Regions from separate parts of the Paenarthrobacter sp. NPDC057355 genome, predicted to be linked through region 3. Evidence: riboswitches for the same ligand, from Rfam matches in the RefSeq annotation. Region 3 holds a riboswitch; each other region holds the start of a gene.
The links. A riboswitch is a leader RNA that binds a small molecule or an ion and turns the genes downstream of it on or off. The one in region 3 is predicted to bind S-adenosylmethionine.

Region 1: another riboswitch for S-adenosylmethionine. It lies ahead of ACFUOZ_RS11305 (DUF1737 domain-containing protein); the one in region 3 lies ahead of ACFUOZ_RS07355 (hypothetical protein).
Region 2: another riboswitch for S-adenosylmethionine. It lies ahead of ACFUOZ_RS14070 (homoserine O-acetyltransferase); the one in region 3 lies ahead of ACFUOZ_RS07355 (hypothetical protein).

The regions. Positions count from the first base shown of each region.
Region 1 is NZ_JBHVAL010000008.1:75,600-79,631, forward strand. It holds gene ACFUOZ_RS11295 (aromatic amino acid ammonia-lyase) at 1-339, opposite strand, end outside; gene ACFUOZ_RS11300 (NtaA/DmoA family FMN-dependent monooxygenase) at 339-1,667, opposite strand; SAM riboswitch class IV at 1,823-1,934, shown strand; gene ACFUOZ_RS11305 (DUF1737 domain-containing protein) at 1,948-2,208, shown strand; gene ACFUOZ_RS11310 (rhodanese-like domain-containing protein) at 2,205-2,615, shown strand; gene ACFUOZ_RS11315 (O-succinylhomoserine sulfhydrylase) at 2,616-3,824, shown strand; gene ACFUOZ_RS11320 (hypothetical protein) at 3,835-4,032, shown strand, end outside.
Region 2 is NZ_JBHVAL010000012.1:82,284-86,315, forward strand. It holds gene ACFUOZ_RS14060 (VOC family protein) at 1-439, opposite strand, end outside; gene ACFUOZ_RS14065 (bifunctional o-acetylhomoserine/o-acetylserine sulfhydrylase) at 632-1,972, shown strand; SAM riboswitch class IV at 2,144-2,261, shown strand; gene ACFUOZ_RS14070 (homoserine O-acetyltransferase) at 2,276-3,397, shown strand; gene ACFUOZ_RS14075 (hypothetical protein) at 3,442-3,891, opposite strand; gene ACFUOZ_RS14080 (winged helix DNA-binding domain-containing protein) at 3,935-4,032, opposite strand, start outside.
Region 3 is NZ_JBHVAL010000004.1:148,776-152,807, reverse strand. It holds gene ACFUOZ_RS07360 (sodium:solute symporter) at 175-1,710, shown strand; SAM riboswitch class IV at 1,952-2,071, shown strand; gene ACFUOZ_RS07355 (hypothetical protein) at 2,088-2,435, shown strand; gene ACFUOZ_RS07350 (hypothetical protein) at 2,432-2,623, opposite strand; gene ACFUOZ_RS07345 (VIT1/CCC1 transporter family protein) at 2,888-4,032, shown strand, end outside.

The DNA of each region.
Region 1 (4,032 bases), on a different contig from region 3:
GCCGCCCCGGCTGAACCCGATGAGGCGGGCGAGGATCACCGAGCGGGCAGCAGTCCGGTCAAGGTACGGACCCACGCCGCTGTTGTGATACCGGACCACCTGTACTTGATAAGCCAGCAGCGACTTCTCCTCCACGTCGGTGTCCCGACCGGATCCGAGCAAGGTATTCAGCCCGTAAACCCGTTGGCCGGACGCGGCAGTCTTTTCCACGACTCCCCGGGAACGCCGGAGCAAATTCAACGCATCTTGGTTGAGTTCCACGTGAAACGTCGGATCCGCGGCCGCCTCCGCCACAAGCAGAGCGGAAACAGTCCCCGTTCCGATGCTGAAGGTTCCCACTAGAAATCCAGGAGATTCTGCCGGAAACCGCCGTTGCCGTAACTCGTCCTCAACAGGCCGCGGCGCCGCAGTTCAGGCGTGAGTTTGTCCAGGACCCCGTGGACAGTCACGGGATCCACGAAACCGGAGAACAGAAACCCGTCACCGCCAACAGCCGAGCCGGTTTCCTCAAGGTAGTCGGCGATTTCACCGACCGTGCCGATGATCGAGTCACCCGCACCGCCGCTGCGTGCCTGCAGGATCTCGCGCAACGTGGATCCGGGAGGCGCCGCCTTGGCGAAATGCTCCAGCGTGCCTTGGTTGCTGTTGGTACTGAGTTCGGGAAGGGGCTGGTCCAGGTCGAACTGCTTGAAATCGATCACGGAGAGGTAGGAGATGGAGTTGAGCTGGCTGTCGATATCGCGCTGCGTCAGCTCCCGGCGCTGGGCCCGCAACTCCTCCGCCTCCGCGGTGGAACCAACCACGGTGGGCTTCAACACGAAAAGTACCTTCACGTCGTCGGGATTCCGCCCGGCTTTCGCGGCCTCGGCGCGGATGGAATCGCGGTAGGCCTTCATGCCGTCAACGCCACGGGCCAGGGCAATCGCCACGTCCGCGTGGCCGCCGGCGAACGCCTTGCCGCGTGGCGAAGCACCGGCTTGCACCAGGACAGGCTCCTCGGGCAACGGCGCTGTGTTCAGCGGGCCGCGGACCTTGAAGAATTCTCCTTCGTGGTTGATGGGATGCACTTTGCTGTGGTCGGCAAACCTGCCGGCTTCCACATCCTCAAGAACCGCGCCCGGTTCCCAACTCCGCCACAGCCGCCTGACGACGTCGACGAATTCCTCCGCCTTTTCATACCGGAGGTCGTGTTCGATCTGCTGGTCCAGGCCGTAATTCTGCGCAGCGAGATCGCTGCCCGAAGTGACCACGTTCCACCCGAGCTGCCCCTCTGAGAAGTGCTGCAGCGTGGCAAGGAGGCGGGCCGCCGTGAAGGGCGGGTAGAAGGAGGCGCTGACAGTGGGGACGATTCCCAAGTGTTCCGTGGCAGAGAGCAGGTACGGGACCAGCGCCAGGGGATCGTGCTTCGGCGCAAACGAAGCATGGGCCAGCGAAACCTCGGCTGTGCCTCCATAGGTGTCGGGGACGGTCAGGGAGTCCTCGATGATGAACAGGTCCAGGCCGGACTGCTCAAAGGCCCGGACAGCTTCCTGGTACAGGGCGGGTTTCTTCCAGTCATAGCCCAGGCTGTACCCCGGCGTGCCCCATCCCTGGACACCGAATCCGTGCCCCACAAACCAACCAAAATGCAGCATGGGCTTGAGTGTAGAACTGCTCTGTCCGTTCACCGCGACCTGCTTTCACACGAAGTTACAGGGGGTCGTACTGCGTCAATTATGCTCCCGGGACGTCTTAATTGGGCCCGTACTCCAGCACCCTCCGGTTACGCAACATGACGAGGCCCGCCGTGCAGGCCGTCGTCGTGAATGCTACTTTTTTCTTGAGTAATGAGAACCAGCGCGAAGCCCTGACTTGCTGGTCGGCAACCCTCTCTCCGGCGGGGTGCCTCAGGTGACTACTCGGCGTATCGACAACTCGAACTGCAAGCGTGACTGAGGAGCACCAGCAATGCCTGAACCCACCGAAGAAAAACTCGCCTATCGCCTGATCACGGGCCCCGACACCCGTGAATTCTGCGAGCGCATCAGCAATGCCCTGGCTGAGGGCTACGTCCTGCACGGCAATCCCGCAGCCACCTTCAACGGCACAGACGTGATCGTCGCCCAGGCCGTGATCCTGCCTGCCGCCGTCGCCAGTTCCGACGCTGCAGTAGCAAGCGCCGTGGACGAGTTGGAGAACTACGAGGAAATTTTCGAGGGCCACGCATGAGCTACGCCGGTGACCTGACCCCGCAGGACGCGTGGACCAAGCTGGAACAAGGCGCCATCCTGGTGGACGTCCGGACCGAGGGCGAGTGGGCCCACATCGGCATTCCCGACACCAAGGCCACGGAGAACGATCCCCTGTTCATCCAGTGGAACCTCGCCGGGGGCATCCCGAACTCCCGCTTCATCGATGACCTGCAGCAGCAGGCTCCCGAAGGCGACGGCGTGGAACTGGTGTTCCTCTGCCGCTCCGGCCAGCGCTCCATCGCCGCTGCCATCGCCGCCACCCAGGCCGGATTCACCGCCTACAACGTCCTTGAGGGCTTTGAGGGTGAGCCGGACCGTTACGGCGAACGTACTGTAAATGGCTGGAAGAACCGCGGCCTGCCTACCAACCTGGGGAACGACTAAGTGACTTTTAATCCTGACGCCGCCGGCTGGAGCCCTGACACCCAGGCTGTCCGCGGTGGCCTTGACCGTACCAACTTCCAGGAAACGGCCGAGCCTGTCTTCCTGAACTCCGGCTTCGTTTACGAATCCGCCGCAGCCGCCGAACGCGCCTTCACGGGCGAAGACGAACGCTTCGTCTACTCCCGCTACGGCAACCCATCCGTGGCCACCTTCCAGGAGCGGCTCCGCCTGCTCGAGGGAACCGAAGCGTGCTTTGCGACGGCGTCCGGCATGTCCGCAGTGTTCACCGCCCTGGGTGCCTTGCTGGCTGCCGGTGACCGCGTGGTTGCCGCACGCTCGCTCTTCGGCTCGTGCTTCGTGATCCTCAACGAAATCCTGCCGCGCTGGGGCGTGGAGACGGTGTTTGTCGATGGACCGGACCTGGATCAGTGGCGCGAAGCTCTCTCCGAGCCGACCACTGCGGTCTTCTTTGAGTCGCCGTCCAACCCGATGCAGGAAATCGTGGACATCGCGGCCGTCAGCGAACTGGCACATGCCGCAGGGGCGACGGTCGTCGTCGACAACGTCTTTGCCACTCCCCTGCTGCAACGCTGTGGAGACCTGGGCGCAGACGTGATCGTCTACTCCGGTACCAAGCACATTGATGGCCAGGGCCGCGTCATGGGTGGCGCCATCCTGGGCACCAAGGAATTCATCGACGGTCCGGTCAAGCAGCTCATGCGCCACACCGGCCCGTCTCTGTCCTCCTTCAACGCCTGGGTGCTCACCAAGGGCCTTGAGACGATCGGGCTGCGCGTGAACCACAGCTCGGCGTCTGCCCTGAAGATCGCCGAATGGCTTGAGCAGCAGCCTGCCATCAGCTGGGTAAAGTACCCGCTGCTGAAATCTCACCCCCAGTATGAGCTGGCCACCAAGCAGATGAAGGCCGGCGGCACCGTGCTGACCTTCGAGCTCTCGCCCTCCGGTGGGCGCAGCGCCAAGGAAGCCGCATTCGCGCTGCTCGATGGCCTGGGCGTCATCGACATCTCCAACAACCTGGGCGACTCCAAGTCCCTCATCACCCACCCGGCCACCACGACGCACCGGGCCATGGGTCCGGAGGGACGTGCGGCGATCGGTTTGTCCGATGGCGTGGTTCGTTTGTCAGTGGGTCTGGAGGACGTCGACGACCTCATCATGGATCTGGAGAAGGCCCTCAAACAGGTCTAACCTTGCTGGCATGAGGCATCCATACCGCCGTGCGGGGGCTGTCATCGTTGCGGGTTCGGTGGTGTGGTTGGCCGGGATTTCGCCGGGTTCGCGCGTGTACCTCATGCGCGACCCCGCCGAGCGCCTGCGTTTGCTGGTCAACAGCGAACGCGGGTGGGTCATCGGCCATCATTTGGCTGCTGCGGGAACGGCGGCGGTACCAACGGGC
Region 2 (4,032 bases), on a different contig from region 3:
GCAGGGAGGGGTCGCCTTCCCACTTGAGCAGGTAGGGCACCTGGGGGTCGGCGATCAGGCCGAGGATGCCGATCTGCTGCCACACCAGTTCGCGGCCGTCGGGGAACTTGCGGTTGCCGGGGACTGCGGCGCGGCCGAGGCGTTCCTCGAAAGGTGCGAGGTCGTCAACGGCCACACACCAGCCCATCCAACCGCCGCCGGCTGCTGAGCGCGCACGGACTGCTTGGCCAAAGGGTGCTTTGTCGGAAGCGGGGTGGTCAAGGACCTCCACAACTTCCAAGTACTTGTTGTCCGCCAGGGGAATGATCATGTTCCGGGTGCCGAAGCGGGGGTGCACTCCACCCCGGACTGCGTCCACTCCCAGAGCCGCGGAAATTCGTTCGGTAGTGGCCAGAAGGCCATCTCGTTCACAGGCGTAAGAGACGTGATCCATGCGCATGGCTTCATCTTGGCACTTTGTGATCGGTGTCTCAGCTAAGTCTGTCCTTACCAAGATGGGATCTTACCTGGGGACGTCATGGAGTGTCGCAAATGACCCCAAAAATTCAGGCAACGTCACAAAGCTGTCCAAGCGCACGCACACTTCCTAGACTGGCCGCAGTTTGCTTCCCACTGTTAGTCCGCCGATCACATGCGTCACGAAGAGGAGAACTCCATGTCCCAAGGATGGTCTTTCGAAACCCGCCAAATCCACGCAGGCCAAGAGCCGGATGCCGCCACAGGGGCTCGTTCGCTGCCGATCTACCAGACCACGTCCTTCGTGTTCCCGAGTGCCGAGAGCGCCGCCAACCGCTTCGCCCTGGCCGAGCTCGCGCCGATCTACACCCGCATCGGCAACCCCACCCAGGATGCGGTGGAACAGCGGATCGCCAGCCTTGAAGGCGGACTGGGTGCGCTGCTGCTCAGCTCGGGCCAGGCGGCAGAGACCTTTGCCATCCTGAACATCGCCGAGGCCGGTGACCACATCGTGGCCAGTCCCAGCCTCTACGGCGGCACCTACAACCTGTTTGCCCACACGCTGAAGAAGTTCGGGATTTCGGTGACCTTCGTCGAGGACCCGGACAACCTTGCGCAGTGGCGCGACGCCGTGCAGCCGAACACCAAGCTTTTCTTCGGCGAGGTTGTCTCCAACCCGCGCCAGGACGTTCTGGATATCGAAGGCGTAGCCGGGGTGGCCCATGAAGCAGGCGTGCCGCTGATCGTCGACAACACCCTCTCCACCCCGTACCTGATCCGTCCCATCGAGTGGGGCGCGGACATCGTGGTCCACTCGGCCACCAAGTACCTGGGCGGACACGGTTCAGCCATTGCAGGGGTCATTGTCGATTCCGGCAACTTCGACTTCGGCAAGGATCCGGAACGCTTCCCGGGCTTCAATACCCCGGACCCCAGCTACAACGGACTGGTCTACGCCCGCGACCTCGGCAAGGACGGGGCCCTCGGCGCCAACCTTTCGTACATCCTCAAGGCCCGCGTCCAGCTGCTCCGCGACCTCGGATCTGCCGTGGCACCGTTCAACGCCTTCCTCATCGCCCAGGGCCTGGAGACCTTGAGCCTGCGCGTTGAACGGCATGTCTCCAACGCCACCAAAGTGGCCCAGTGGCTGGAAACCCATGACGACGTCGAATCGGTCGCCTACGCCGGTCTGCCGTCCAGCCCTTGGTACGAACGTGGCCAAAAGTACGGTCCCCGGGGCACGGGCGCAATCGTCGCGTTCAACATCAAGGGTGGCGTCGAAGCCGGAAAGCGCTTCGTGGACGGGCTGGGGCTGCACTCCCACGTGGCCAACATCGGCGACGTCCGCTCCCTGGTCATCCACCCGGCGTCGACTACGCACAGCCAGCTGACCCCCGAACAGCAGGTCGTCGCAGGCGTCAATCCGGGCTTGGTCCGCCTGTCCGTCGGCATCGAGCACGTCGACGACATCATCGCCGACCTCGAAGCCGGCTTCCGGGCGGCCAAGGGCGCTTGAGCGGGAAGCTTGCATGACAGGCTGATACCTCGGGGCTGCCGTCCGGATCGACGATTATTCGCCGGGCGGCAGCCCTGGGTGCTGTTTGGTGAATCAAAACGGCACCTAACGTCACACTGATGTCACATTCTTCGCCAGAAGGGTGGAGTTTTTCCTAGACTCTACGTATTAGGTCATGAGTGCCAGCAGATAGCCCCGGCTTGCTGGCCGGCAACCCTCCTTCCGCGGTGGGGTGCCCCGGGTGAGGACCTGGCCTGTCCGCACGCAAGGCGACAGGCAAGCGCGAGGTTAGGTATCAAAGGAATGACCATCACTGCTACAGCCCTTCCCAAATCCGGTGAAGCCGACGGAACAGTCAAGTACGCCGGCGTAGGACCGCTGGCACTTGAAGCCGGCGGCTATCTGCCCGACGTGGTGCTGGCCTACGAAACGTGGGGGCAACTCAACGCGGACCGCTCAAACGCTGTCCTCATCCAGCACGCTTTGACCGGCAGCACCCACGTGGCCCGCGGGGCCACGGATGAGGAAGGGTGGTGGGAGCAGCTCGTAGGGCCTGGTGCCACCATCGACACCAACAGGTACTTCGTCGTTTCGATCAACATCGTGGGTGGCTGCTACGGCAGCACCGGCCCGTCCTCGACAGCACCCGATGGCAAGCCGTGGGGTTCCCGGTTCCCGCTGATCACGCTGCGGGACAGCACCGAGGCCGAAGCCCGGCTCGCGGACGTGCTGGGCATTGACGCCTGGCACGCTGTCCTGGGCGGCTCCATGGGAGGAGCCAGGGCGCTTGAATGGGCCGTCACTTTCCCGGAACGGGTCCACCGTTGTGCGGTCATCTCGGTGGGCGCATACAGCACTGCCGAACAGATTGCCTTCGCCCAAGCCCAAACCCTGGCCATCCGACAGGACCCGCACTTCAACAACGGGGACTACTACGACGGCCAAGCACCGGAGCACGGACTGGCCCTTGCCCGCAGGATTGCGCACATCACCTACCGCTCCGCCCTGGAACTGGACCTGCGCTTCGGCCGGGAGGCCCAGCACCAGGAGACGCCGCTCGCTGCTGCGGTGCTGGGGGAGCGCGGGCGATACCAAGTGGAGAGCTACCTTGACCACCAGGGCACGAAGCTGGTCCGCCGCTTCGATGCCAACAGTTACATCGCCATCACCGAAGCCCTGATGTCCCATGACGTCACGCGCGGCCGGGGCACCCTGCAGGAAGCTCTCTCCCGTGCCACTGCCGACTTCTTCGTGGCTGCAGTGGATACGGACAGGCTGTACTTCCCGGCCCAGTCGAAGGAACTTGCGGCGGCACTTCCGGGCGATGTTCCCGTCCACACCATCGACGCGCCGATCGGCCACGACGGCTTCCTGACCGAGATCGGCCAGCTGTCCGGGCAGCTTAGAGGGGCTTTCTTCTCCTGAGCCTCAACGGCTTCGATGGTGCAGGAGGTCCTGTGTGCGGCTGATCAGCCGTTCATGATCTCCTGGCGCTGCTTCATGTAATCTTCCATGGCGATCTGGCCGTTGGTGAACTTCGCATCCAGTTCGGCCAGTTTCTTGGCTCGATAGCCTTGGGGTTCCGCCGCTGCGGTGGGGAAAGATGGGTTCGACGGCGGTGCGGCCTGCGGTGCCTCCTCCGCGGGGCGGATGACGGCGGGCCCGGGCTGATACCCAGGGTAGTTCTGCACAGGAGAATCAGGAGCGGGATAATTCTGGGCCGGGTAGTTTTGGGGTGGGTAATTCACCCCAGGGTAGCCCTGGGGTGGGTAACCAGGGCCGGGGAGGTTTTGCTGCCGATAGTCCGGACCCGGGAAGTTGCCGTTCTGCAGGCGGCGCGCCTTGGAGCGGTTGTACATGCGGATCCCCATCGGAATCAGCCACGAGCAGACGATGATCCAGAAGATCAGATTGTTCACAGTGCAAGCCTCCTAGGTCCTATCCCAGCTTAGCCCCGTGTGATCACGCCAGCTTTGTCTCCATTCCCAGGAACCGTCCGTAGCGGGCTGCCTCGGCTTCCAATGCGGCTTGCTCTTCCTTGGTAGCGGGCCTGGTCATGC
Region 3 (4,032 bases):
GACTGTTACTCCGATCACAACATATCCTCAGAGGCAACAAGTGTTGTCTGTGAGGCACACAACACCTCCCAAGCTCCAAACACCAATCTCCAATCGTCAGCACGGAGACTTCGACGCCCTGCAGGAGTATCGTCGAAAACCCCAACCTCCGTGCATCAGCTCCAAGGACCGTTCATGGAATCTTCGGCTATTAACATCGCAATCGTGGTGGTGTACCTGCTCGCCATGCTGGCGTTCGGCTGGTGGGGCAAGTCCCGCACCAAGAACAACAGTGACTTCCTGGTGGCCGGCCGCCGCCTGGGCCCCTTCCTTTACACCGGCACCATGGCCGCGGTTGTCCTCGGTGGCGCGTCCACCGTGGGCGGCGTTGGCCTCGGTTACAAGTTCGGCATCTCCGGCATGTGGCTCGTGGTCGCCATCGGCGCAGGCGTGCTGCTCCTTAGCCTCCTGTTCGCAGGCACCATCCAGCGCTTGAAGATCTACACGGTCTCCCAGATGCTGAGCCTTCGCTACGGCAGCAAGGCCACCCAGACGTCCGGCATCGTGATGCTGGCCTACACGCTGATGTTGTGTGCCACGTCCACCGGTGCCTACGCCACCATCTTCGTGGTGCTCTTCGACTGGGAACGCTGGCTGGCAATCGCCGTCGGCGGCGCCATCGTCCTGGTCTACTCCACAATCGGCGGAATGTGGTCCATCACCCTGGCAGACCAGGTGCAGTTCCTCATCAAGACAGTGGGTATCTTCTTCCTGATGCTCCCCTTCGCGTTGAACGCGGCTGGTGGAATGGACGGCATCCGTGCGCGCCTGGAGGACAGCTTCTTCCAGATCGACGGCATTGGCACCCAGACGATCATCACGTACTTCGTCGTCTACACACTGGGCCTGCTGATCGGCCAGGACATCTGGCAGCGCGTCTTCACTGCCAAGACCGCGAAGGTTGCCCGCTGGGGCGGCGCTACGGCCGGCGTCTACTGCATCCTCTACGGCATCGCCGGCGCATTGATCGGCCTGGCAGCCCGCGTTGCCCTTCCCAACATCGATGTCGCCAACCTCGGTAAGGACGTCGTCTACGCCGAGGTCGCTACCCACATCCTGCCCGTCGGCATCGGTGGCCTTGTCATGGCAGCAGCAGTTGCAGCCATGATGTCCACGGCATCCGGCGCCCTGATCGCCGCCGCAACAGTGGCGCGCGCCGACGTCGTGCCTTTCGTTGCCAGCTGGTTCGGCAAGACCATCAACACCGATGACACCGAGAACCCCGAGCACGACGTCAAGGCAAACCGCTACTGGGTCCTGGGCCTCGGTATTCTCGCAGTGCTGATTTCCATGGCCGCGCAGGACGTGGTGGTCGCCTTGACCATCGCCTACGACATCCTGGTAGGCGGCCTCCTGGTTGCCATCCTCGGTGGCCTGGTGTGGAAGCGCGGCACGGGCATCGCAGCTGCCTGGTCCATGGCGGTCGGCTCCGTGCTGACCTTGGCTTTGCTCATCATGTACGCAGTTGGCGTCATCCCCAGCGAAGACGGCGTCTACGCCAACGAGCCCATCTACTGGGGACTCGGCGCCTCGCTGGTGGTTTACGTCGTGGTCTCCCTGCTGACCCCGCCCACGGACGCTGCTGTCCGCGAGGCCTGGGACAAGCGCGTTGCCGGCGCCATCTCCGAGGAACTGCCGCCGGAAGTACACCCGGTAGGCAGCAACAGCTAACCAAGCAATACCCGACGGCGGTGCCGCCCCTTTGTGGGGCAGCGCCGCCGTTTGCGTTCCCGGGGATGACGCGTTGAGGAGTTGCGAGGCCCACTGTGCGTCCTGAAACGACGTCAAAGCGCGCAGAGCGGGCCTCCCAACGCCCGGACTTCCACGTTGGAAGGCCTGCTCTGCACGGCAAACCCCGCCCAAGGAGCGCAGAGCGGGCCTCACAACGGGAGGTGCGGTAGGGTTGTCCCAGCTTCAAGAGATGTGGCGCCAAGCTCCGACTGGCCATACACCAACCCCATGTTCACGGGTGGTTCGGATGAAGAAGCGGCCCGTCCCGGACCTGAGACAACCGAACGGGCAAGAGCACTCTCCACAGGAGCAGCCGCGTGCCGTATCACGAGCCGAGCCACAACGAACCCATCAACAACGGGCCGGCACCAGCCCGAAGCACCCGCGACGAAACCGGCCCCTCAACCGTCAAGGTGATCCCCGCCGTCGACCTTTACCTTGGCACGGTGACCATACTGACCCGGAACCGGCCCCTGTGTTTCCGGTATCCGCAGGCGCGGCACATCGCCGAGGCACTGGCGCGGGCGGTCCGGCCCTCCACGTGGTGCGAGGCTACGGGGACTCTGACAGTCACCGTAGCCGCGGTGGGTCACCGGGAAGGCCGGCCCTGCACCTTCACGCTCAGCCGGGAACCGAGCCGGGAACCCAGTCGGGAACTCGCCTAGATTTCCTCGTCCTCCTCGCGGAACTCCTCGGTCTCATCGATTGGCACCACCCGTTCGTCGTCCTCGGGGGCGTCCACTTCCTCCACCCAGGGCTCGTCCACTTCCTGGTCTTCGGCGTAATCGTAGGCCGGGTCCGACTCGATGGTTGTGCGTTCGGGATAGTTGGAGTGTGATTCGGTGGTGTTCATGCTGCTACCTCCGTCCCGTGGGCTGCCTGCAGGAGCCCGGTGGCAAATTGCGGGTTGATTAAAGACCCGCCCCTGTCCCTCCATCTGAGCACCAGGGCAAGCATGGGTCAAGGCCCGGAAGAGCGTGCACGCAACGCCGGAAATTACGGTGCACCGAACATTCCGGATAAGGAATACCAGCCAAAAATCCGCGTCAATAAGCGGTAGTGTGGGGCGTGCAATGGGGCCGCAACCACCCCACCAAGCGCAGGAGAAAAAGTGCAGATGCACCAGGAATCCCAGAATTCGTCGAGCCCCGCTCCGGACCCCACCCCCGACCCAGCAGCCCACCGCACCAATGATGCGCCCTCGGCTTCCGACATCAGGCGCTGGCGGCAATACCTGGCCGACGAACGGGCCGAAGCCGCTGTTTACCGCGAACTTGCCCAACGCCGCGATGGGGAGGAACGCCAGATCCTGCTGGCCCTGGCCGAAGCCGAAGGCCGCCACGAAGCACACTGGCTCAAGCTCCTGGGAGATCATGCCGGGATGCCCAAAGCAGCGTCGGCCCGCAGCCAATTCCTGGGTTTCCTGGCCCGCAACTTCGGGTCCGTCTTTGTCCTTGCCTTGGCACAGCGCGCCGAGGGCCGCTCCCCGTACGGCACCGAACCAGCGGCGACGCCTGCGATGGTTGCCGACGAGCAGATCCATGAGGAAGTCGTCCGTGGCCTGGCCACCCGGGGCCGCAACAGGCTCTCGGGCACCTTCCGCGCAGCGGTCTTCGGCGCCAACGATGGCCTGGTGAGCAACCTCTCGCTGGTGATGGGCATGGCCGCCACCGGGGTCTCCAGCTCCGTGGTGCTCATGAGCGGCGTGGCCGGACTCCTGGCAGGCGCACTGTCCATGGGCGCCGGCGAATACGTTTCCGTCCGCTCGCAACGCGAACTGCTCAACGCCACGCTCCCCACCCAGGCGACGCTCACCGCAGCCCCGTCGTTGGACATCGACCACAACGAACTGGTCCTGGTCTACCTGGCACGCGGCATGACCCGGGAGGCGGCCGAGCACCGGGCAGCCGAGCGCATGGGACTGTTCAGCTGCGACTGCGATCCCAGCCTTTCGCTCCAACCCGAAAAACCGGTAACCGACGAGCACGAATCCGTGGGCTCGGCCTGGGGGGCAGCGATGTCCAGCTTCTGCTTCTTCGCCTCCGGCGCCATCGTGCCCATCCTTCCGTTCATCTTCGGCATGACGGGCATGGCCGCCCTCCTGGTGGCCGGTGTCCTGGTGGGAGTCGCGCTGTTGGCCACTGGCGCCGTCGTAGGCTTGCTGTCCGGAACATCACCGCTCAGCCGCGGCCTGCGGCAGCTGGCCATCGGGCTCGGAGCTGCAGCTGCCACCTACGGTCTCGGGTTGCTCTTCGGGGCTGC